3 regions of the Kitasatospora sp. NPDC004723 genome follow, and region 3 is predicted to be linked to each of the others. Evidence: riboswitches for the same ligand, from Rfam matches in the RefSeq annotation. Region 3 holds a riboswitch; each other region holds the start of a gene.

What was found. A riboswitch is a leader RNA that binds a small molecule or an ion and turns the genes downstream of it on or off. The one in region 3 is predicted to bind cobalamin.
Region 1: linked by a shared signal. The riboswitch ahead of ABZW10_RS04065 (prenyltransferase/squalene oxidase repeat-containing protein) and the one ahead of metE (5-methyltetrahydropteroyltriglutamate--homocysteine S-methyltransferase) in region 3 are both predicted to bind cobalamin.
Region 2: linked by a shared signal. The riboswitch ahead of ABZW10_RS24135 (HoxN/HupN/NixA family nickel/cobalt transporter) and the one ahead of metE (5-methyltetrahydropteroyltriglutamate--homocysteine S-methyltransferase) in region 3 are both predicted to bind cobalamin.

The regions. Positions count from the first base shown of each region.
Region 1 covers NZ_JBEXJT010000002.1:223,567-231,160, reverse strand. Annotated here, with positions in the region: gene ABZW10_RS04075 (CbiQ family ECF transporter T component) at 1-291, opposite strand, end outside; partial or broken gene ABZW10_RS04070 (hypothetical protein) at 974-1,453, opposite strand; gene ABZW10_RS04065 (prenyltransferase/squalene oxidase repeat-containing protein) at 1,528-4,413, opposite strand; cobalamin riboswitch at 4,518-4,657, opposite strand; cobalamin riboswitch at 4,740-4,817, shown strand; gene ABZW10_RS04060 (hypothetical protein) at 4,945-6,372, shown strand; gene ABZW10_RS04055 (flagellar hook-length control protein FliK) at 6,472-6,936, opposite strand; gene ABZW10_RS04050 (prenyltransferase/squalene oxidase repeat-containing protein) at 6,966-7,594, opposite strand, start outside.
Region 2 covers NZ_JBEXJT010000027.1:61,952-69,545, forward strand. Annotated here, with positions in the region: gene ABZW10_RS24120 (YhjD/YihY/BrkB family envelope integrity protein) at 1-1,014, shown strand, start outside; gene ABZW10_RS24125 (DUF4259 domain-containing protein) at 1,139-1,543, shown strand; gene ABZW10_RS24130 (PIG-L family deacetylase) at 1,659-2,519, shown strand; cobalamin riboswitch at 2,722-2,960, shown strand; gene ABZW10_RS24135 (HoxN/HupN/NixA family nickel/cobalt transporter) at 3,013-4,122, shown strand; gene ABZW10_RS24140 (erythromycin esterase family protein) at 4,198-5,580, opposite strand; gene ABZW10_RS24145 (hypothetical protein) at 5,757-6,020, opposite strand; gene ABZW10_RS24150 (oleate hydratase) at 6,367-7,594, shown strand, end outside.
Region 3 covers NZ_JBEXJT010000019.1:54,185-61,778, reverse strand. Annotated here, with positions in the region: gene ABZW10_RS19970 (cytochrome P450) at 1-455, opposite strand, end outside; gene ABZW10_RS19965 (APC family permease) at 737-2,155, shown strand; gene ABZW10_RS19960 (amidohydrolase) at 2,256-3,893, shown strand; gene ABZW10_RS19955 (TetR/AcrR family transcriptional regulator) at 3,964-4,665, opposite strand; cobalamin riboswitch at 4,769-5,007, shown strand; gene metE (5-methyltetrahydropteroyltriglutamate--homocysteine S-methyltransferase) at 5,162-7,477, shown strand; gene prpB (methylisocitrate lyase) at 7,594-7,594, opposite strand, start outside.

The DNA.
Region 1 (7,594 bases), on a different contig from region 3:
GAAGACGCAGCGGAACACCACCCGGATCGCCACCACCGTGAGCGCCAGCGCCAGGTAGTACTTGAAGCCCCGGGCCCACGGAGCCTCCGTGCGGCGGGCGGTGACGACGTAGCCGAGGACGGCGAGGACGAGCAGGAGCAGCAGCGGGTTGGTGGTGCGGCTCGCGGCGGTCGCCAGGGCCAGGGCCCAGGTCCACCAGGCCAGGGGGTGGAGGTCGCGCGGGCTGCGCCGGCCTCCCCCGGTGCGCCCGGAGGCGGGTCGGGGGAGGCCGGTGTCGGGTGTGCCGGGCATGGTCACCCGGTCACTCGGCCCGGCGGCGTCGGCGCGCGACGCCGAAGGTGACCAGCCCCAGGAGCACCAGGAGGGCACCGCCGACGACGGCGGGGACCATCGACCCGGCATCGTGCGGAGCCTCGGCCGCCGGGGCCGCGTCCACCACCAGCGGACCTGCGGCGTTCACGGACGCCGACGGGGCCGGTGTCTCGGTCGGGGACTCCGGCGCGGGAGCGGTCTCGACGGCCGCAGGCGTCTCCGACGGCGCCGGAGCGGGCGGCTCGGTGCTCTCGCCGCTCGGGGCCGGGGGCTCCATGGTCTCCGGTAGCGGCACCACTGCGGTCGGCACCTCGGCCGGCGGGGTCGTCGGCCGGGGAGGAGCGGCGCCGGAGGTGGCGCTCGGGGCCGCGGTCGGCCGCTTCGGCGCCGTGCCTCCACCGCTTGCACTGCCGCCGCCGGAGGATCCGCCCGGTCCGGTGCCACCGCCGGAGGACGTCGAGCCGCCGGTGGAACCGGTGCCTCCGGTGGATCCGGTGCCACCGGACGGGTTGCCACCGCCGGACGGGTTGCCACCGCCGGACGAGCCGCTCCCGCCGGACGAGGTACCACCGCCGGCCGCCGCACCGCTGGTGGAACCGCCGGTGCTGCCGCTTCCGGGGTCGGTCGATGGCGAGGGCTGGGCGGGGGTGGTGGCCGTTCCACCGCCGGGCACCGTGTTGTGGGCACGCACGGTGTCCGGCGAGAAGGTGGGCCGCCCCTCCGTGCCCTCGATGTTCGTGCCGCCGAAGATCCACAGGTCGACACTGCCCGGTTTCGGCTGGTAGCTCATCGCGCCCAGTTGGCTGTACGACCACTCGTTCTGGCCCGGGTCCGCGTGCCAGTACGACCAGTAGGCCGTGGCCGGGGGCGTCAGGACGCACTTCTCCTGGTCCGGGGCGGGGAACTGCTTGCCACCCTGGAACCCGCTGTAGCCGATCCGGCAGATGAACGCCGGACCGTCGTGCCCGGTGCCGGTGGTCTTCCAGCCGCCCTGGTTGAGCAAGGTGTAGCCGGTGGTGGGGGTCGTGCCGCAGGAGCGCAGCAGCGGCCCGCCCCACTTGCCGAAGTCCACGGCGAGCACCACGCCGGAGCTGGTGGTGCACTGCTCGATGGGCAGTGGCGCCGCAGTCGCCGGGGTCACGGCCGTGCCGAGCCCGCCGGACGCGAGGGCGAGCGTCACGCCGGCGGCTCCGAACAGCCGGCCGAGCCGCCGGGTCACCGGTGACGCCCCGGGGTCGATCCCGCGCGGCGGCGGGCGATCAGGACCGCGCCCGCTCCGACGGCGGCCAGCAGGGCCGCGGCGGTCGCCAGACCCAGCGTCTCGGCTCCGGTGCGTGCCAGGCTTCCGGTGTCCGTCCCGGCCCGCGTGGCATCGATCGGCGCGCCGCCGCGTCCTGCGTCACCTCCGCCACCTCCGTCACCCGGGACCGGAGCACTGGTGGGCACATCCCCGGGGGTGGTGGCGGCTGCGGATGTTCCGGTCGGTGCCGGGGAGGCGGTGACCGTCGGGGAAGCCGAAGGGCTGCCGCTCGCGGTCGGGGTCGAGGTCGCCGTGGGGGTCGGAGAACCGGTCGGCGTCGCGGTGGTGGTGGAGGTCGGGGTGGGGGTAGGGGAACCGCCGAGGTCCCGGCGCAGGGTGCCGAAGGAGATCCCGGTGGCGCCTCCCACCGCCTGGGCGGAGGCCCGCACGTCCGAGCCCCGCTGGCCCTCGGAGGCGACGTTGAAGCCGCCGTCGCCGTTCTGCTGCCCGGCGAGGAAGTCGAGCGCCTTCGCGATCCGGGGGGCGTACGCGGACTGGCGCAGACTCATGCCCTGGACGGCGAGCGCGGCCGAGTTGGTGGAGTTGCCGGCCGCGCCGGGGAAGCCCCCGTCCGGCAGTTGCCGCCCCGCCAGCCAGGAGATGCCCTTGTCGACCGCCTGAGCGGCCTCGGTGCCGGGGACGAGCGCGAGCGCCATGGCCGCCATCGCGGTGCTGTCCACGTCGGAGTCGCCGGTGGCGGGGATCAGGCTCGGCCAGGAGCCGTCGGCGTGCTGGAGGCTCTTCAGGTAGGCGACCGCGGAGTCGGCGTTGGCGGAGTCGCCGGCGCGCAGTTGCGCCATGATGCCGAGCGCCTGGGAGAACACCGAGGTGGCATAGGTGTAGTTGCCGGGGCCGGCGCAGCCGGTGGCCGCGTCGGCCTTGGCGCAGACGGCCGCGGCGAGCGCGGCGATCAGGTCGTGTCCGCCGAAGGCGCGCGGGTCGCGGCCGACGGCCTCGGCGAGCAGCGCCTCCTTGGCGATGGAGCCGCCTCCGGCGAACTCGGTGCCGATCGCGGTCCAGTCGTTGACGGTGCGCTCGCCGCCGTCCTTGCCCTGCTGGTCGAGGAAGTCCACGATCCGGTGCAGGGCCGGGTCGTCCGTACCGGTGGCGGCGAGCGCGAAGGCTCCGTCGATGGTGAGGCCGAAGTCCGCGAAGTCCGGGAAGCCCTCGTAGTAGTGGCCGCCGATCAGGTTCGCCGGGGCGGTGAGGTACGTGCTGCCCTTGGTCAGGTCGGGAGTCCGGCCGGTGGGCGTGGTCGGCGCGGTGGTGGCGCCGTTCGGGTTGTGGCGGACCGTGGTCGGGTCGGTGCCGGTCAGGGCCAGAATGGCCTGTTCGGTGGAGGCCGGGTCGGACTCGGTGGTCGACTCGTCGGGGCCGAAGCCGCCGTCCTCGTTCTGCCGGACGCTCACCCATGCCTTGGCGGCCGTCTCCTTGGCCCCTTGGCCGGTGGCCCGCAGGACCTGGGCCGCAGCAGCGGTGCTCACGGTGTCCCCGGCGGCCCCGACGTAGGGGAGGTAGGAGCCGTCGGCCTGCTGGCTCGCCGCGAGCCAGTCCGATGCCTTCTGCGCGACGGCTTCGCCCCCGACCGTGCCACGGAGCGCGAGGACGGTGAGGCCGGTGGCCACCGGGTCCGACTCGCAGGAGCCCCCGGCCACGATCATCGAACCGGCGGTCCCGCCGTCGGCGCACTGGAGGACGGCGAAGCGGGCTAGTGACCGGGGAGGCGGCGTGACGCCGGCACCTCGCAGGGCGATCACGGCCCATGCCTGCGCCCAGGAGGACGCGGCGCCGTGGAAGTCCCCGGCGGCCGTGCACTTCCCGTTCTCGCCCTGCCCGGTGCACACGTGGTCGGTGAGGGCGGCGATCAGGTCGCGGCCGCCGAAGTCCCGAGGATCGCCCTCGGTGCTCTCGGCGACCAGCGCCAGCAGGGCGGCGGCCTTGGCGTCGGGCTTCCCGGCGGGTCCGTCCGGGTACAGGAAGGCGTCGGCGTGCGCCGCGAGGTAGGCGACGATCTTGCGCAGAGCCGGGTCCTGGGTGCCGGCAGCCGCCAGGGCGATCGCGGTGAGGGAGGTCCGGGGGAAGTCGGGGCCCTCGAAGGCCCAGTTGCCCATGTACTCGCCGTCGACCAGCTGCCCGGCCAGCCACGACGCCGCAGCCTTCGGATCGCCGGCGGGGGACGACGGCACGGTCGGGCTCGGGGAAGCGGTCGGGGTCGCCGTGGGCGACGGTCCGCCGTTCTTCGCACGTACGGAGTCCGGGGTGAAGGCGGGCTTCCCGCTGGTACCGCCGATGTCGGTGCCGCCGTACACCCAGGCCTCGACCTCGCCGGGCTTGGGCTTCTGGGTGGCAGCGCCGAACCGGCTGTAGGACCAGGTGTCCTGACCGGGCTCGGCGATCCAGTACGACCAATAGGCCGTCGCCTGCGGGGTGTTGGTGCAGGGCTCCTCGGCGGGTGTCGGGTACTGGGTACCGCCGTTGAAGCCTCCGTTGCCGAGCCGGCAGATGAAGGCCGGTCCGTCGTGCTCGGTACCGGCGGTGCTGAAGCCCGCGTTGTGCAGCAGGTTCATCCCGGTCGTGGGACGGGCGTCGCAGCCCCGCACGACTCCGCCGCCCCAGTGACCGAAGTCGACGGCGACGATCGCGCCGGTGGTGGCCGTGCATTCCTCGATCGGGTCGGCGGCGGCCCGGCCGGGGTGGGCCAGCAGGAGAGTGCCGCCCGCGGCAACCGCGACGGCGCCGGTGGCGAGAAGGGACGTGAGCCCTCTGAATCCGCGGCTCGTACGGCTGTTCCTGGCCCTCACTGGCGACTCCCCGATTCGGTCATCGGGTCCGCACGGCGCAGCCGACGGCTCCCCCCATGAGGAACCGCCCCGACCGCGTCGCAGTCCACGACGACGCAAGCACTTCTGTGACAAGGCCTCGGTGCAGGCATTCCGGCTCATCCGCCGCTGGGGCGGATCTACGGTTGCGGGTCAGCGCCGGAATCGGACCGGCTTCCCCTGATACCGAGGATGAAAAACCGGTTCATCAGACCACGTCTGCGGATCGGGAGTCAACGGTGCGTCATGTCGCCTTCCCCACCTCGTCGACCGTCCGACGGTGCGGTAGCGTCCGCGGTGGCCGAGCGGGGGAACCCGGTGCGAATCCGGGGCTGACGCGCAGCGGTGTGGGGTGGTGTCCTACGGCACCCCGAGCCCGAATGCCCGCCCGGCCGAGCACCACGGCGAAAGCCTGCCCACGCGATCCGGGCGGCGGCCGCTCCGGCCGTCGCGCTCCCCGGGAGCGCCGGGGTCGGGGCCGGGTCGGCGCCCGCCACCCCAAGGAGCCGTTCCGTGACCTTCCTCACGACGCCCCGCACCACCTCCTCCCGCCTCACCTCCGCCGTGACCGTGTCACTGGCGGCCGGGGCGCTGCTGTTGTCGGCCGTTCCGGCCCACGCGACCGCCACCCCCGCCCAGATAGCCACCTCGAAGAGCACCGGCGTCACCTACCTGAGGTCTCTCCAGGCCGCCGACGGCAGCTACGTCACCGGTGGCGGGCTCTCCAACGAGTGGGCCTTCAGCGCGCTGGCCGCGGCCGGCACGGCGGCGGCCGACGTGACTCCCGGCGGCGACGTCACCAAGAACGCCCGCCTCGTCTACCGCAACCAGCTCGCGGCCGCCGGCTGGCCGGGCACCTCGCCGGTCGCCACCGACTACCAGCGGGGCATCCTGAACGCCTACGCCGCCGGCATCGACCCGGCCCGCGTCGGCCCGGGCCGCAACCTGATCGCCGACGCGGTCTCGTACTGGCAGACCGCCGAACCCGGTTACTGGGGCCCGTCCGCCAACTTCAACGGCACCGTCTTCGGTCTCCTCGCCCTCGGCGGCGCCAGGACCCAGAGCGGTTCCCAGCGCGTCCCGCAGGCCCTGTTGGACGCCTCCGTCACGGCCGTGCGGGCCAACCAGCACACGGACGGTGGCTGGAACTACACCAAGGCCGCCGGTGACCCCACCGAGCTCGGTACGGGCAGCGACATCGACATGACCGGGGCCGCGATGGCTTCCCTGTGCGTCGGCGGCGTCCCCAACACCGACCCGGCGGTCGTCGCCGCCAAGAACTTCCTCAAGGGCAAGCTGCTGGCTTCCGGGGCGTTCAACGCCATGTGGGGCGTCAACACCGACTCCAACGGCTGGGCCGTCTCCGGCCTGAACGCCTGCGGCATCAACCCCCAGGGCGCCGACTTCACCAGCGGCACCGGCAAGACCCCGATCGACTTCCTGATCTCCCAGCAGTTCAAGCCCGGCGGCGGCTTCAAGTACCAGCCCACCGACACCACCCCCTCCCCCTACGCCTCCGTCGACGGCCTGCGCGCCGTCGCCGGCGCCGGCTTCACCGCCGCCCCGCCCGCACCGGCCACCGCCGGCGAGCCGACCTGGTCGGCCACCACCGCGTTCACCTCCGGCACCGCCGCCAGGCTCGCCCTGGTCGTCGACGACGGCACCGGCGCGCTCAAGGTCTGCGCCGTCACCGTCAACCCGACCGGCACCACCGCGACGCTCGGCGACGTCCTCGACGCGGCCGCCACCGCCACCCCGGGCGGTTGCGTCACCGCCGTCACCCCCGCCACCGGCGGCGGGACGATCACCGCGCTCAACGGCACCGCCAACAGCGGCTCCTCCACCTGGAAGGTCAGCCTGGACGGCGCCACCGCCACCGCCGCCACCCGGGCCACCACCGTCCACGTGGGCGACACCGTCTCGCTGCGCTTCGGCAGCTGATCCGGGACCGGCCGCGCCGGACGGCCTGACCACCCCTGGAACCGCCGGTGCCCCGGTCTCCGTCGCGGAGGACCGGGGCACCGGCTGTGCGAACGGGTGTCAGGGCGCCGTGATACCCGGCTGTGCACCCGCGCCGAAGGCCCAGCCCTCGACATCGCCGGGGGCCGGGTTGTAGCTGCCGGCGCCGAGGCTGCTGTACGACCAGGGTCCGCCGTGCTGGGCGTGCCAGTACGACCAGTACGCGCTGCCGGTGGGGTTGGTGCAGGTCGTCGGCAGGGCGTTGATGGTGCAGACGAAGCCGGGGTAGCGCGGGTGGAAGGTGTACGAGAAGCCGGCGCCGGTGAGCGCGGCGAGGCCGCTGGCCGGGTCGCCGGGCGCGCAGCCGGTCTGGATGCCGCCGCCGACGGCGGTGAAGTCGACCACGACGGTGACGCCGGTGGTGCCGGTGCAGGCGGCAGCCCGGGCCTCGGGAGCGTGCACGGCGCCGGCGCCGAGGAGGCTCACGGTCAGCGCTGCGACGGCGGCGAGCGAGCCGAGGGTGCGGCGGGTCAGGTGCTCGGTCATCAGGTCTCTCCTCGTGCGGTCGCGGGTGGTCAGGGGGTGGCGGGCGCGGCGCAGGCCAGGGTGGGCGCGTCCGGGCGCGCCCCGGCGGCGGAGAGGGTGGCCAGCGGGGTGCCGGCCAGGCCGAGGACGGCCTGGCCGGTCGCCCGGGCGGCGTTGCCAGAGTTGAAGCCGGAGGCGTCGTAGGCGACCGCGCCGCGCACGGCCGGGTCGGCGTCGCAGCGCTGCTGGAACGTGACCAGGCGGCTCCAGCCCTTGAGACCGGCGCCGAAGCGGGCGTTGGAGAGCAGCGCCTGGGTCGCGAGACCGGTGGAGTTGGCGTTGGACGTGGTGGACCCGGCGGCTGAGAAGCCGCCGTCGGCGTTCTGGTGGGCGGTCAGCCAGCCGAGCCCGGCGGCCGCCTTGGCCGCGCGGCCGGTGGCGGCGAGCGCCTGGACGGCGAGGGCGGTGGCGTCCGTGTCGCTCGTGCAGGCGGCCTGGCCGAAGGAGACCGGGAAGCCACCGTCCGCGCACTGGCTGCCGGCCAGGAAGTCGACGGCGGCGGCCGGGGCGCCACCGGGGGTGCGGTGCAAGGCGATCAGGGCGAGCGACTGGCCGAAGGCATTGCTGTAGTCGCCCCACTGGGAGCGGTCGGAGAAGCGGCCGCTCGGGGCCTGGAGCG
Region 2 (7,594 bases), on a different contig from region 3:
GGGGACGACCGCGGCGGTCTGCTCTGCGCGCTGCTCACCTACTACGGCTTCGTCGCCCTGATCCCGCTGCTGCTCCTGCTCAGCACCGTGCTCGGCTTCGTCCTGCACGGTCACCCCGGGGCGCAGCAGGCGGTCGTCAACTCCGCGCTCGCCGACTTCCCGATCATCGGCGACCAGCTGCGCCAGAGCACCCACTCGCTCCAGGGCAGCGGACTGGCGCTGGTCATCGGCGTGCTCGGCCTGCTCTACGGCGCGCTCGGCGTCACCCAGGTGCTCCAGCACGCGATGGCCGAGATCTGGAACGTGCCCGGTGTGCGGCGGCCCGGCTACTTCCCCCGGCTGGCGCGCGGACTGCTGCTGTTCGCCGTCCTGGGCACCGGGCTGGTGCTGACCACGGCCGGCGCCACGCTGGTCGGCACCGCGCTGGGCGGGCTGCCCGCGCGGATCGGGGCGCTCGTCGTCTCGGCGCTGCTGAACACGGCGCTGTGCCTGGCCTGCTTCCGGGTGCTCACCCCGCGCGACGTGCCGACCCGGTCGCTGTGGCCGGGCTGTCTGCCGGCCGGGCCGCTGTTCACCGCGCTGCAGGCGTTCGGCTCGCTGCTGGTCGCGCACGAGCTGCGGCACGCCGGGCAGGTCTACGGTTTCTTCGCCACCGTGATCGGCCTGCTCTTCTGGCTCTACCTGACCGCCCAGGTCACCGTGTACGCGGCGGAGACCGACGTGGTGCTCGCCCGCCGGCTCTGGCCGCGCAGTCTGCTCCAGCCGCCGCTGACCGCCGCCGACCTGGACGTGCTCGCCTTCGTCGCCCGGCAGGAGGAGCGCCGGCCCGAACAGCGGGTGGACGTCTCGTTCCACGACACGGGCGCTACGGAGCCGGAGGGCCCGGAGCGGAGCGGCGGGGAGCCGGAGGGCCCGGCGCCGGACCACGGGGAGCCGGAGGGCCCGGAGCGGAGCGGCGGGGAGCCGGAGGGCCCGGAGCCGGACCACGGGGAGGCCGACGGCCGGGCCGGGTGACCGGGGTGCCCACCGGTCGACGGGTTCGGCGGGACGGCCGCCGCCCCGGCGATGTCAGTGCGGTCTGCTTCGATGAGCGGGACAGACACCGGGACGGACAGCGGGACCCTTCGAAGGAGACCTTGTGGGCACGTGGGGCAGCGGGAACTTCGAGAGCGACACGGCCCTGGACCACCTGTCGCTCGTCATCGACCGGCTCGTCGACGAGGTCGCCCAGGCGATGGCGGGCGACCCCGTCGAGCTCGAACCCGACGAGTACTGGGGCGTCGCCGTGCCGTGCAACCTGGAGCTGCTGCTCTCCCTCGCCCGGGCCGGCCACGGCGCCGGCGACCTGCCGGAGGCCCGCGTGATCATGCAGTGGAAGACGACGTTCATGGCCGTCTGGGAGCGGAGCATCGACGGCCTGGAGCCCTCCCCGGGGTTCAAGGAGGCACGCCGGTCGGTACTGAACCGCACGTTCGACCAGTTGGCCGAGGCCATCGCCCGGAACGCGGCGGCCGATCCGAGCGGGCCCGGCTCCCCGGAATAGGGGACCGCGGCTCCCTCGTTCCCAACAGTCGATCAGAAACACGGCGGACCGCGCTCTGTCGGCCCCGTGCCGCAGACCGAGGCCGAACACTCGGCAGACCTAAGGATGAGCCCCCATGACCGACCGGCCCCTGACCCTGATGGCCGTGCACGCCCACCCCGACGACGAGGCCACCGGCACGGGCGGTGTGCTCGCCCGCTACGCGGCCGAGGGCATCCGGACGGTGCTCGTCACCTGTACCGACGGCGCCTGCGGAGACGGCCCGGGAGGAGTCAAGCCCGGCGAGGCCGGACACGACCCGGCGGCCGTCGCCGCGATGCGCCGTCAGGAGCTGGAGGCCAGCTGCGAGGTCCTCAAGGTCGACCACCTCGAAATGCTCGACTACGCGGACTCCGGGATGATGGGCTGGACCGCCAACGACGCGCCCGGCTCGTTCTGGACCACGCCGGTGGACGAGGCGGCCGCCCGCCTCGCCGAACTGATGCGGCGCTACCGGCCCGACGTCGTCCTGACCTACGACGAGAACGGCTTCTACGGCCACCCCGACCACATCCAGGCCAACCGCATCACGTCGCGGGCGCTGGAGCTGGCCGGCACGACGCCGAAGGTGTACTGGACGACGGCCCCCCGCTCGATGATGGCGCGGTTCGGGGAGGTCATGCGCGAGCTCGGCGCGGACTGGGAGGAGCCGGGTTCCGAGGAGCCGGGTTCCGAGGAGTCGGGCTCCGGGGAGTCGGAGATGCCCGAGATCGGCCTCCCCGACGAGGAGATCACCACCTGGGTGGACACCACCGCGTTCGGCGGCCAGAAGTTCGACGCGCTGGCCGCGCACGCCAGCCAGGGCGAGAACATCTTCTTCCTGAAGATGGGCAAGGAGAAGTTCACCCAGCTGATGGGCGTGGAGACCTTCGTCCGGGTCCACGACACCACCGGCGCGGAGCTCCCCGAGAACGACCTCTTCGCCGGCCTGCGCTGAGCAGCCCCCACCCGGCGGCGCGCCCCGCGCCGCCGACCGGGATGAGCCGTCGCCCGGCCGGGCGACGGCTCATCGGTCATCGACGGGGACCGGCCGGAGGAAGGATCGCTCCAGGTCAGAACCACCCCCTCGACCGTGCGGACCCGCCCTGTTGCGACGGGCACGCAACTGCACAGCCTTGTCGGCAGGAGGGCCCAGCCCCTACGGTGTTCCCCGCCGTGGTGCTCGGGAAGACCGGTGGCGGCCCGTCAGGGCCCAATCCGGCGCGGCCCTCGCCACTGTGAAGGGAAGTACCCCCGACGTGCCCGCGACCGACGCGGGCAGTCACCGGTGCCGTACGGCACACGGGAAGACGAGTCAGGGGTGCGCTCCGCCCTGCCCGGACGCGGGTGCGGCGGTACACCCGAAGCCAGGAGACCGGCCACGGCGCGCGCAGTACCCCCCGGCCCCGCCCGGGGGTGCCCCCATCGAGGAGCTGGAGAGGCCGCCCGTCATGACCCTCACCGACGACACGTCGTCATCGACCCTGCCCAGGGCCCCGCGCTGGCAGCGCGGGGACACCGTCCGCACCGGCGGCCTGCTGGCCGTCATCGCCGCCATGCACGTCGTCGCCTTCGGCACGCTGTTCCTGCTGGTCGCCCCGGAGAAGTACGAGGTCGGCACCCAGGTGTTCGGCGTCGGCCTGGGCATCACCGCCTACACCCTCGGCATGCGGCACGCCTTCGACGCCGACCACATCGCCGCCATCGACAACACCACCCGCAAGCTGATGGCCGACGGCCAGCGCCCGATCTCGGTCGGCTTCTGGTTCGCGCTCGGGCACTCCAGCATCGTCCTGGCGATGGCCGCCCTGGTCGCCGGCGGTGCCCAGTTCGCCGGCACCCTGGTCGACGACCAGTCCACCGTCCGCGGCGTCCTGGGCGTCATCGGCACCGGTGTCTCCGGCACCTTCCTGTACCTGATCGCCGCCCTCAACCTGTTCGCCCTGGGCGGGATCCACAAGGTCTACAAGGCCATGCGGGCCGGGCAGTTCGACGAGCGCCAGCTGGAGAAGCACCTCGACGAGCGCGGCTTCATGAACCGCTTCCTCGGCCGCCTCACCAAGTCCATCACCCGCCCCGGCCAGATGTACCCGCTCGGTGTGCTCTTCGGCCTCGGCTTCGACACCGCCACCGAGGTCACCCTGATGGTGATGGCCGGCTCCGGCGCCGCCTCGGGGCTGCCCTGGTACGCGATCCTCTGCCTGCCGCTGCTCTTCGCCTGCGGCATGAGCCTGTTCGACACCCTCGACGGCACCTTCATGAACTTCGCCTACCACTGGGCGTTCTCCAACCCGGTCCGCAAGGTCTACTACAACCTCACGATCACCGGCCTGTCGATCGCCGTCGCCTTCCTGATCGGCACCATCGAGCTCGTCGGCGTGCTGCACGAGAAGCTCGACCTCACCGACCCCGTCACCACCTGGATCGCCGACATCAGTCTCGACAACGTCGGCTACGTCATCGTCGGCCTGTTCGTCGTCGTCTGGGCCTGCGCCCTCGGCTACTGGCGGCTCGGCAACGTCGAGCAGCGCTGGAGCGCCCGGGTGGAGAAGACCGGCTGACGCCCCTCCGGACCGCGCCGGCGCGCGCCGCATCCCGACCGGGGCCCGGCACGGCCCCGGTCGGAGCGGACCCGATCAGAACCTGCGCGCCTCGGTGACCTGGTTCAGATGGATGAGCACGTCGTAGGCCCGGCCGATCGCGAGCCGCGGCAGCGGGTCCTCGACGAAGATCGTGCCGGCGTCGTAGGTGGGCCGGCTGACGTCCAGCCAGTCCCGGGCCGCCCGGGGAGCGGTGCGCAGGTCGACGTAGTAGTCCCGGTAGCGGACCCGGTCGAGGGTGTACTCGTTCATGTCCGGGGTGGCCGCCGGGACGGTGACGGACTTCCAGCCGCCGGTCAGGACCGCGTCGGTGGTGAGGAAGGAGCCGCTGTCGAAGGTGAAGCCGATGGCCACGTAGTCGCGGCCGTAGGTGTCGCGCAGCTGGGAGCCCTGCGGCTCGGGGTACAGGAAGGTGTCGGTGGACAGGTAGCCGGCGTGGCCGTTGTGCGCCGACATCAGCACCTTGCCGCCGGTGCGGCGCTGCCACCAGGCGGTGTTCTCGGCCATCGCCCGGTCGCGCAGCTGCTCCGAGGCCGCGACGGAGGCCGGGTCGCCAAGGTCGAAGGTGGCGAAGGCGAAGGTCTGGGCGATGTTGCGGGCGTGCTGCACGGCCCACTCGTACGCGTCGTCGCCGGGGGTGCCGCTCGCGGTGACCAGGTCGAGCGCCTGCTGGGCCGTGGCGGCGTTCTCCCGGCGCTCGGCGACCGGCCTTCCGATGTAGGCGAAGAGGTCGTCCAGGGGCCGCAGGCCGGCGTAGAGCCCGTCGAGCTGCGGCAGAGCGGCGGGCCTGGCCTGCCGCACGTAGGAGGTGACCCGGTCGAAGGCCGGGTCGCCGAGCCTCGGGAGGCCGAGGTCGTCACCCACGAAGTGGACCGGGTCCTTCGGGTGGCTCCGGTTGTGGGCCCGCATCCAGGCGATCAGGTCGGCGAACTCCTCGCGCTCCCACGGGCTGCCGCCCAGGACCTCCTTGACGAGCTGCCAGGCGTCTCCCGGGCCGCCCTGGACGTACTCGTCGATCTGCAGACCGCTGGTCCAGCTGGTCTCCAGGGCGAAGCTGGTGAAGCCCTTCTCCTCGACCAGGTAGCGGAAGACCCGCTGCTTCATCGCGAAGAACTCGTGCGAGCCGTGGGTGGCCTCGCCGAGGCCGACCACCTTGGCGTCGCCGATCATCGCGCCCAGCGCGTTCAGGTCGGCGGTGCGGCCGCCGGCTTCCGTGGTGCGCAGCGGCTGGGCGACGCTCTCCAGAGCGCGCACGACCTCGGCCCGGCGGGCGTGCTCGGCGTTCACCTCCGCCGTGGCCGCCGGTCCCACCGGGGCGGCGACCGCCGCCACCGGGGCCGGCACGGCCACTGCCGCCACCGCCGCCACCGCCGCCGTCGCCAGCAGTCCGCGCCGCCCGATCCGCTTGCTGTCCGTCATCGTTCCGGTCCACTCCTCGACTCGGCCTGAACGCCGTCGACCTCGGCGTTTCGGTGAGTCGATCCTGGCTTCGGCGGCGACGGCGGCGCACTGGGGACGGCCTCCGGCCTTCCTGGGGGCAACCCCCCGGCGGAATTCGGTGGGCGTCCCCCCGCCCGCCGGGGGGCCGCCGTCCGTTACCGGGTGCGCAGGGCCCGCTCGCACTCGCGGCAGCGCTGCTCGGCGAGGGTCGGCGGGTACCAGGGTTCGCCCAGGCCGGGCCGGAAGTGGGCGTGCTCCATGTCCCCGGTGTCCCGGCCGCACAGGGTGCGGGGCAGCGGGTCCTCGGGCACGTCCGGGTCGGAGCCGGCGGCGTGCACGGCCGCGACGGCGGGCTCGACCCCGTCGGGGCCGAGGACCCGGGCGGGTTCCAGCTCGTAGAGGACGACGATCGAGGCCATGGCACGAGGATCGGCCGCCCGGGCCGCCGGGACACCCCGGGGTGGGCTGTTCGGGGGCCGGGGACGGTTCGAGGGCGCGCCCAGCGGGGTCGGAAGCGGTGCGAAGGGCGCGAAACGGGACCAATGGCACGAGCGGTCCGGGACCTCCGGACCGGGATCAGGTCCCGGTGGACCGATCCGCGGCCGTGCCGGGCGGGGCAGTGTGGTGATCACGGCGCAGGGCGTGCCGGGCCGACGGGGTGTCACCCGTTCGGACCAGCCGCGTTGCCGCCGGAAGCGCCGTTGGCCAGCGTGGGCGAGGTCTGCCGGCGCGCCGACGGCTGATCCACCGATCGAAGGAGTGCACGTGTACTGGAGCAGCGGGAACTACGAGGCGTTCGCCAAGCCGCGCAAGCCCGAGCGGGCCGACCGGGCGAGCGCCTGGTTCGTCGGTTCGGGCCTGGCGTCGCTCGCGGGGGCGGCGTTCCTGGTACGCGATGCGCAGGTGCCCGGCGAGCGGATCACCATCCTGGAGCGGCTGCGGTTGCCCGGCGGTGCGCTGGACGGCATCAAGGAGCCGGAGAAGGGCTTCGTGGTGCGCGGCGGCCGCGAGCTGGAGGACCACATGGAGTGTCTGTGGGACCTCTTCCGCTCGGTGCCCTCGCTGGAGGTCGAGGGCGCCTCGGTGCTCGACGAGTTCTACTGGCTGAACAAGGACGACCCGAACTTCTCGCTTCAGCGGGTCACCGAGCAGCGCGGCCGGGACGCCCGCACCGACGGCCTGTTCGCGCTGAACGACCGGGCGCAGAAGGACCTGGTGCGGATCTTCCTGGCCACCCGCGAGGAGCTGGAGGGCAAGCGGATCGACGAGGTCTTCGGCCGTGACTTCCTGGACAGCAACTTCTGGCTGTACTGGCGGACCATGTTCGCCTTCGAGGAGTGGCACGGCGCCCTGGAGATGAAGCTCTACCTGCACCGCTTCGTCCACCACGTCGGCGGCCTGCCGGACCTCTCGGCGCTGAAGTTCACCAAGTACAACCAGTACGAGTCGATGGTGCTGCCGCTGACCCGCTGGCTGATGGACCAGGGCGTGACCTTCCGCTTCGACACCGAGGTCACCGACATCGACTTCGACCTCACGCCCGGCCGCAAGCGGGCCACCCGGATCCACTGGACCGAGGCCGGGAAGCCCGGCGGCGTCGAACTCGGCGCGGACGACCTGGTGTTCACCACCATCGGCTCGCTCACCGAGAACTCGGACAACGGCGACCAGCACACCCCGGCCCGGCTGGACGACGGCCCGGCACCGGCCTGGGACCTGTGGCGGCGGATCGCCGCCAAGGACCCGGAGTTCGGCCGCCCCGAGGTGTTCTGCGGCAACATCGCGCAGAGCAAGTGGGAGTCGGCCACCGTCACCACCCTGGACCCGCGCATCCCCCGGTACATCCAGCAGGTCGCCAAGCGCGACCCGTTCAGCGGCGGCGTGGTCACCGGCGGCATCGTCACCGCCCGTGACTCCTCCTGGCTGCTGAGCTGGACGGTCAACCGGCAGCCGCACTTCAAGCAGCAGCCGGCCGACCAGATCGTGGTCTGGC
Region 3 (7,594 bases):
AGCGGATAGGACAGCCGGGTGTGCAGGTCGACGCGCTCGCCGGGCGCCGCCGTGCGCAGCCCGTCGACCAGGGCGGCGGTGATCGCCCGCACCCGGGGCCGCAGCGCCTCCACCCGGCGCGGGCCGAACGAGGGCGAGGTGAGCGTGCGCAGCCGGTGGTGGTCCTCGCCGTCGCTGGTGAACATCGACTCCACCGCGACCCAGCTGGCCAGCGGCCAGTCCGGGCCGACCCGGCCGTCGATCCAGTCGGGCCAGTGGCGGCGGGCGTTCTTGGCGAGCCGGGGGTCGGTGAGGAGGCGCTTGGCGACGTCGGCGCGGGTCACCGACCAGGCCAGGACCCGGCCGGGGAGTTCGACCCGGACGGCCGGGCCGTGGGTGCGCAGATGGGCGGCTTCGGCGTGCAGGTCGGTGCCGAGGGTGTCGAGCACGTGGGTGATGGGGCAGCGGGGTTCCATGGGCCCTCCTGGACCGGGAGCGGCGGTCGGAAACGGTCGGCCGATGGCGACCGTACGACCGGCCGGGGCGGTGGCGTAAGGGCGCTCACCATTGTTCCGCGCGCCGGGGGGCGGCGCCCCCTCCCTTATGACAACAGCATTGACGTGTCCCGGCGCCCCCGGTTTCATGGCTCGCACTTCCCCCACCCCCACCCCACCCTCAAGGCGGTGATCCCTTGGCATCGACGGTGAAGGCCACGGGCGGCGGTCCGAGAACGGACGCCGACAGCTCCCACCTCTCCATGCGCCGCTCGCTCGGCCTCCTCGACGGGGCGGCCATCGCCGCCTCCAGCACCGCCGCGACCAGCAGCATCGGCATCGGCCTGGGCCTGATGGCCGGGGTCGTCGGGCTGCACCTCCCCGCGATCATGCTGCTGGCCTTCCTCCCGGTCCTCGCCATCGCGGGCGGCTACGGACGGCTGAACGCCTCGGAGCCGGACGCCGGCAGCAGCTACCGCTGGGTGGGCCGCACGCTCAACCCCTGGCTCGGCTTCCTCACCGGCTGGGTGAACACCGTCGGCACCGTGGTGTTCATGGCCTACACCACGACCGTCACCGGCTCCTCGATCGTCCAGCTCCTCGACCTGGCCCACCTGCGCAGCATCGCGGGCCTGCGGCTCGACGCGGACTCGACCGTCCAGTGCACCCTGATCGGCCTGGTCGTCCTGATCGGCGCCGCGCTGGTCGCGGTGCGCGGGCTCGACCTGGCCGCCCGGCTGCAGAAGGCGCTACTGGTCTTCGAGTACGCGGTGCTGCTCGGCTTCTGCGGGTACGGGCTGTTCGCCGGCGACCAGCCGTTCTCGCTCCAGTGGTTCAACCCCTTCGCGATCCCGTCCTTCGAGGCCCTGGCGCAGGGCATGGTGCTGGCGGTGTTCTGCTACTGGGGATTCGAGTCGGTGTTCAGTGTGGGGGAGGAGGTCCGCGACCCGCGGGACGCCTCCCGGGGCGGCACGCTCGCCCTGGTGGTGATGCTGCTGCTCTTCCTGCTCGCCGGAACGGCCTTCCAGCGGGTACTCCCGCTCGGCGAGTTGGCGGACAACGGCGCGCACGGTCTGGCGTACTTCGGAGCCCGGCTGGCCGACCAGCCGCTGGCCGCGCTGCCGTTGATCGCGCTGATGCTCTCCGCGGTGGCCTCGCTGCAGTCCTCGGTGATCCCGACCGCCCGCGGGCTCTACGCGATGGGGCGCGACGGCGTGCTCGGCCCGGTGTGGACCCGGCTGCACCCCCGGCACTCGACGCCCGCCACCGGCACCCTGCTGATCACCGGGGTCGCGGTGCTGCTGGCGCTCTGCTCGGTCGCCGTCCCGACCGTCAACGACCTCATCGCGGCGGCCGTCAACGCGATCGGCATCATCGTCGCCCTGTACTACGCGCTCACCGCCGTCGCGGCCGCCGTCCGCTTCCGCCACCTGCTGCGCACCGACCTGCTGGAGGGCCTGCGGGCGGTCGTCGGCCCGCTGCTCGGCGCGGCGACGCTGCTCGTCGTCGGCGGCTATCTGGCCTGGACCTTCTACGACTCCACCGACCATTTCGAACTCTCCGCCGACAACGGCTGGTTCGAGCTCTCGGTGGTGGTACTGATGATCGTCAGCGGCCTGCCCGCGGCGGCCTGGGCCCGCTGGCGGCGGCGCTCGCCGTACTTCCTCGGCGGCACCCGCTGACCTCGTACCACCTGAACCGCCTCGCACCACCCCGCAGGACTCCGTACCACCGCGCACGACCCCGCACGACCCCGTACCACCCGAGAACGGAGCACCACCCATGACCAAGGCCGATCTGGTCTTCACCCGCGGCCCCGTGCACACCGGCGACGCCGCCCGGACCCGGGCGACCAGCCTGGCCGTGACCGGTGGACGGATCACCGCCGTGGGCCACGATGAGGTCCGCGAGCTGATCGGTCCCGGGACCGAAGTCGTCGACCTCGCCGGAAAGCTGCTGCTTCCCGGCTTCCAGGACGCGCACGTCCACGCGGTCTTCGGCGGCGCCGAGCTGGCCGCCTGCGACCTCACCGGCACGGTCGGCGTCACCGACTACCTGACGCGGATCCGCGACTACGCCGAGGCCCACCCCGAGCAGGAGTGGATCACCGGCAGCGGCTGGTCGATGGAGAGCTTCGACGGCGGCCTGCCGTCCCGCCAACTGCTCGACAGCGTCGTCGCGGACCGCCCGGTCTACCTGACCAACCGCGACCACCACGGCGCCTGGGCCAACACCCGGGCCCTGGAGCTGGCCGGCCTGGACCGCGACACCCCCGACCCGGCCGACGGACGGATCGAGCGGGAGCCCGACGGCACCCCGAGCGGCACCCTCCAGGAAGGCGCCACCGCCCTGGTGGCCCGGCTGCTGCCGCCGGCCACCGCCGCCGACCGGCTGGACGGGCTGCTGCGCGCGCAGCGGCTGCTGCACTCGCTCGGCGTCACCGGCTGGCAGGACGCCCTGCTCGGGGAGTTCAACGGCCAGCCCGACCCGTCCGACGCCTACCTGGCCGCCGCGCGCTCGGGCGCGCTGACCGCCCGGGTGACCGGAGCGCTCTGGTGGGACCGCGACCGGGGCGCCGAGCAGATCCCCGAACTCGTCGAGCGGCGCGCCGCGTTGGCGCACGGACGGTTCCGGGCCGGCTCGGTGAAGATCATGCAGGACGGCATCGCGGAGAACTTCACCGCCGCCATGACCAGCCCCTACCTCGACGGCTGCGGCTGCGCGACCGCCAACTCCGGCCTCAGCTTCGTCGATCCGCTCGCCCTGCGCGGGTACGTCACCGACCTGGACGCACTGGACTTCCAGGTGCACTTCCACGCGCTGGGCGACCGGGCGGTGCGCGAGGCGCTGGACGCGGTCGAGGCCGCCCGCACCGCCAACGGCCGGCGCGGCACCCGGCACCACCTGGCGCACCTCCAGGTGGTCCACCCGGACGACGTGCCGCGTTTCGCCCGGCTCGGCGCCGTCGCCAACATCCAGCCGCTGTGGGCGGCGCACGAGCCGCAGATGGACGAGCTGACCATCCCCTTCCTCGGCCCGGAGCGCGCCGCGTGGCAGTACCCGTTCGGCGCGCTCCAGCGGGCGGGCGCCACCCTGGCGGCGGGCAGCGACTGGCCGGTGAGCAGCCCGGACCCGCTGGCCGGACTGCACGTGGCCGTCAACCGGAGGGAGCCGGACGCCACCGACGACCGGGTGTTCCTGCCCGAGCAGCGGCTCGACCTCGCCTCCGCGATCGCCGCCTACACGGCCGGCTCCGCGCATGTGAACGGCGTCGACGACGCGGGGGTGCTCGCCCCGGGCCGGTGGGCCGACCTGGTCGTGCTGGACCGCGACATCCTCACCGGCCCGGCCGACGGGATCGCCGGGGCCCGGGTCCTGCGGACCTACGTCGGCGGCGAGTTGGTCCACGCGGCCGACTGACCCGGCCCGGCCGCCCGGCGCCCGAGCGTCAGCCGTCCGTATCCCCCGCCCGCCCGGCCGGCGGTCGCGCTCAGCGCGCCGCCAGCCGGGCCTCGACGGCGTCCAGCAGCAGGTCCAGTGCGAACGGGTAGCCGCTGCGCCGCATGTCGGCGGCGAGCAGGTGCGCGGTGGCGGCGATGTGCGGGTTGGCCGCGGGGTCGACCCGCGCGTACGAGGCCTGCCAGACCCTCAGGTCCGCCGTCTGCGCGGCGGCGGGCAGGGCGAGCGCGGCGGCGTCCAGCGCGGCGAAGCCGAGGCTCTGGTCGACGAACGCGTGGTAGATCCGCACGGCCTCCGGGTCGGGGAATCCCGCGGTGCGCAGCACGCCGAGGATCGCCTCGACGGCGGCGATCTCGTGGGTGCGCCCGGTGGTGCGGTGGGCGGCGAGCAGGGCGGCCTGCGGGTGGGCCTGGTAGCTGGCGTGGATGCGCAGACCGATCGCCCGCAGGTCCGCCCGCCAGTCCCCGGTGGCCCGCCAGCCCTCCTGGGCGCGGCCGATCAGCTCGTCCGCGACGGCGAGCAGCAGGTCGTCCGCGCTGTGGAAGTAGCGGTAGACGGCGCTGGGATCGGCCCCCAGCGCGGTGCCGAGCCGGCGTACGGTCAGCGCCTCCGCTCCGTGCTGCCCGATCAGCCGCAGGGCCGTGCCGACGATCAGCTCGTGGGAGAGCACCACCCCCTGCTTGGTGGGCCGTCGGCGCCGCCGCTGGGGTTCGGGCACTACGCGTTCGCTCATCCCGGCAGGCTACGACAACGTGCTTGACGTAGCACAGGGGCGCGACGGTACCGCTGGACGGACGTTCGGGGATATCCGGGTGACGGGGCGGCCACCCAGCCTCTAGGCTGGCCGGGCAGCTGGTTCGTCCTGTCCGCCAGACAGGACGTCGTAAGAGGGAACCCGGTGACGCCTTTCGACTGGCCAGTCCGGGACTGCCCCGCAGCGGTGAGTGGGAACGAACGCCGTCATACGCACTGGACCCGGGACGGGTCTGGGAAGCGACGGCCAGTAGGTGTCCGCCCTCGACGAGGGCGGGCGTGCCCGCGAGTCCGAAGACCTGCCCGCTGCCCGTGCGCGACCGATCGCGCGCGGCCATCCCGGTGACCTCGTGGGCGGGTCGGCGTGCAGACCAGGCGGAGCCGTGCGCAGGCGCGGGTGCCCGTCCGGTCCGTCACCCCTTCGTGCCCCCGTGTCGTCGCCGGGTCCAGGAGACAGGCTCGCGAAGGAGAGTCCCTTGACCACGAAGTCCGCGGCCGCGGCGACCACGGCCACCGTCCACGGCTACCCCAGGCAGGGCCGTAACCGGGAACTCAAGAAGGCGATCGAGGGCTACTGGAAGGGCACGGTCACCGCCGACGCCCTCCACACCGCCGCCGCCGGACTGCGCCGGGAGAGCTGGCGCAGGCTCGCCGAGGCCGGCGTCCACGAGGTCCCCACCGGCGACTTCTCGCTCTACGACCACGTGCTCGACACCACCGTCGCCGTCGGCGCGATCCCCGCCCGCCACCGGGCCGCCGTCGAGGCCGACCCGCTCGACGGCTACTTCGCCATGGCGCGCGGCACCCAGGAGGCCGCGCCGCTGGAGATGACCAAGTGGTTCGACACCAACTACCACTACCTGGTGCCCGAACTCGGCCCCGGCACCGCCTTCACCGCGAACTCCGGCAAGCCGGTCGCCGAACTGGCCGAGGCCCTGGCGGCCGGCCACCGGGCCCGCCCGGTGCTGGTCGGCCCGGTCAGCTACCTGCTGCTGGCCAAGCCCGCCCCCGGCGTGGCCGGGGACTTCCAGCCGCTCACCCTGCTGGACCGGCTGCTCCCGGTCTACGCCGAGCTGCTGGCGGACCTGTTCGCGGCCGGCGCCGAGTGGGTCCAGCTCGACGAGCCGGCGCTCGTCCAGGACCGCACCCCGGCCGAGCTGAACGCCGCCGCCCGGGCCTACCGCGACCTCGGCGCCCTCACCGACCGGCCCAAGCTGCTGGTCGCGAGCTACTTCGACCGCCTGGGCGAGGCCCTGCCGGTGCTCGCCAAGGCCCCCGTCGAGGGCCTGGCCCTGGACTTCACCGGACCGGCCGCCGCCAACCTGCACGAGCTCGCGGCCGTCGGCGGACTGCCCGGCAAGCGCCTGGTCGCCGGTGTCGTCGACGGCCGCAACATCTGGATCAACGACCTGGAGCGGTCGCTGGCCACCCTGGCCACCCTGCTCGGCCTGGCCGGCCACGTGGACGTGGCGCCGTCCTGCTCCCTGCTGCACGTGCCGATCGACGCGACCGCCGAGCGCGACCTCGACCCGCAGATCGCCCGCTGGCTCGCCTTCGCCCGGCAGAAGGCCGAGGAGGTCGCCCTGCTCGCCCGCGGCCTGCGCGAGGGCACCGGCGCGATCACCGCCGAACTCGCGGCCAACCGCGCCGACCTGGCCTCCCGCGCCACCTCACCGATCACCCGCGACCCCGCCGTGCGCGCCCGCACCGCCGCCGTCACCGGGGCCGACGCCCGCCGCACCCAGGCCTACCCGCGGCGCGCCGAGGCCCAGCACGCCCGCCTCGGCCTGCCGCTGCTGCCGACCACCACCATCGGCTCCTTCCCGCAGACCGCCGAGCTGCGGGCCGCCCGCGCCGACCTCACCGCCGGGCGGATCGAGGCCGCCGCCTACCGCGAGCGCATCGAGGCCGAGGTCCGCGAGGTGATCGCCTACCAGGAGAAGGCGGGCCTGGACGTCCTCGTGCACGGCGAGCCCGAACGCAACGACATGGTCCAGTACTTCGCCGAACAGCTCACCGGCTACCTCGCCACCCGGCACGGCTGGGTGCAGTCCTACGGCACCCGCTACGTGCGGCCCCCGGTCCTCGCCGGCGACATCTCCCGCCCGCACCCGATGACCGTCGACTGGTACCGCTACGCCCAGGACCTCACCGACCGCCCGGTCAAGGGCATGCTCACCGGCCCGGTCACCATGCTCGCCTGGTCCTTCGTCCGCGACGACCAGCCGCTCGCCGACACCGCCCGCCAGGTGGCGCTGGCCCTGCGCGACGAGGTGACCGACCTGGAGGCCGCCGGCGCCGCCGTCGTCCAGGTCGACGAACCCGCGCTGCGCGAGACCCTGCCGCTGCGCACCGCCGACCGCCCGGCCTACCTGGAGTGGGCCACCGAGGCCTTCCGGCTCGCCACCTCGGGCGTGCGCGCCGACACCCAGATCCACACCCACATGTGCTACGCCGAGTTCGGCGCGATCATGACCGCGATCGACGACCTCGACGCCGACGTCATCTCCCTGGAGGCCACCCGCTCCCACATGGAGGTGGCCGGCGAACTGGCCGCCGCCGGCTACCCGCGCGAGGTCGGCCCCGGCGTCTGGGACATCCACTCCCCGCGCGTGCCGAGCACGGAGGAGGCCGAGCGGCTGCTGCGCGCCGGGCTGGCGGCGATCCCCGCCGAACGGCTCTGGGTCAACCCCGACTGCGGCCTGAAGACCCGCGGCTGGACCGAGGCCCGCGCCTCCCTGGAGAGCCTGGTCACCGCGGCCCGCCGCCTGCGCGAGGAACTCGCCGGCTGACGCACAGCCGGGAGGGCGGGCGCCCGGTGTGCCCGCCCTCCCGGCCGTCGTGGTCCGGGTCGCCCGTACCGGTGCCGATGACGTCGAGGTGCGCTCGGGGGTGCTGCTGCCGCCCGT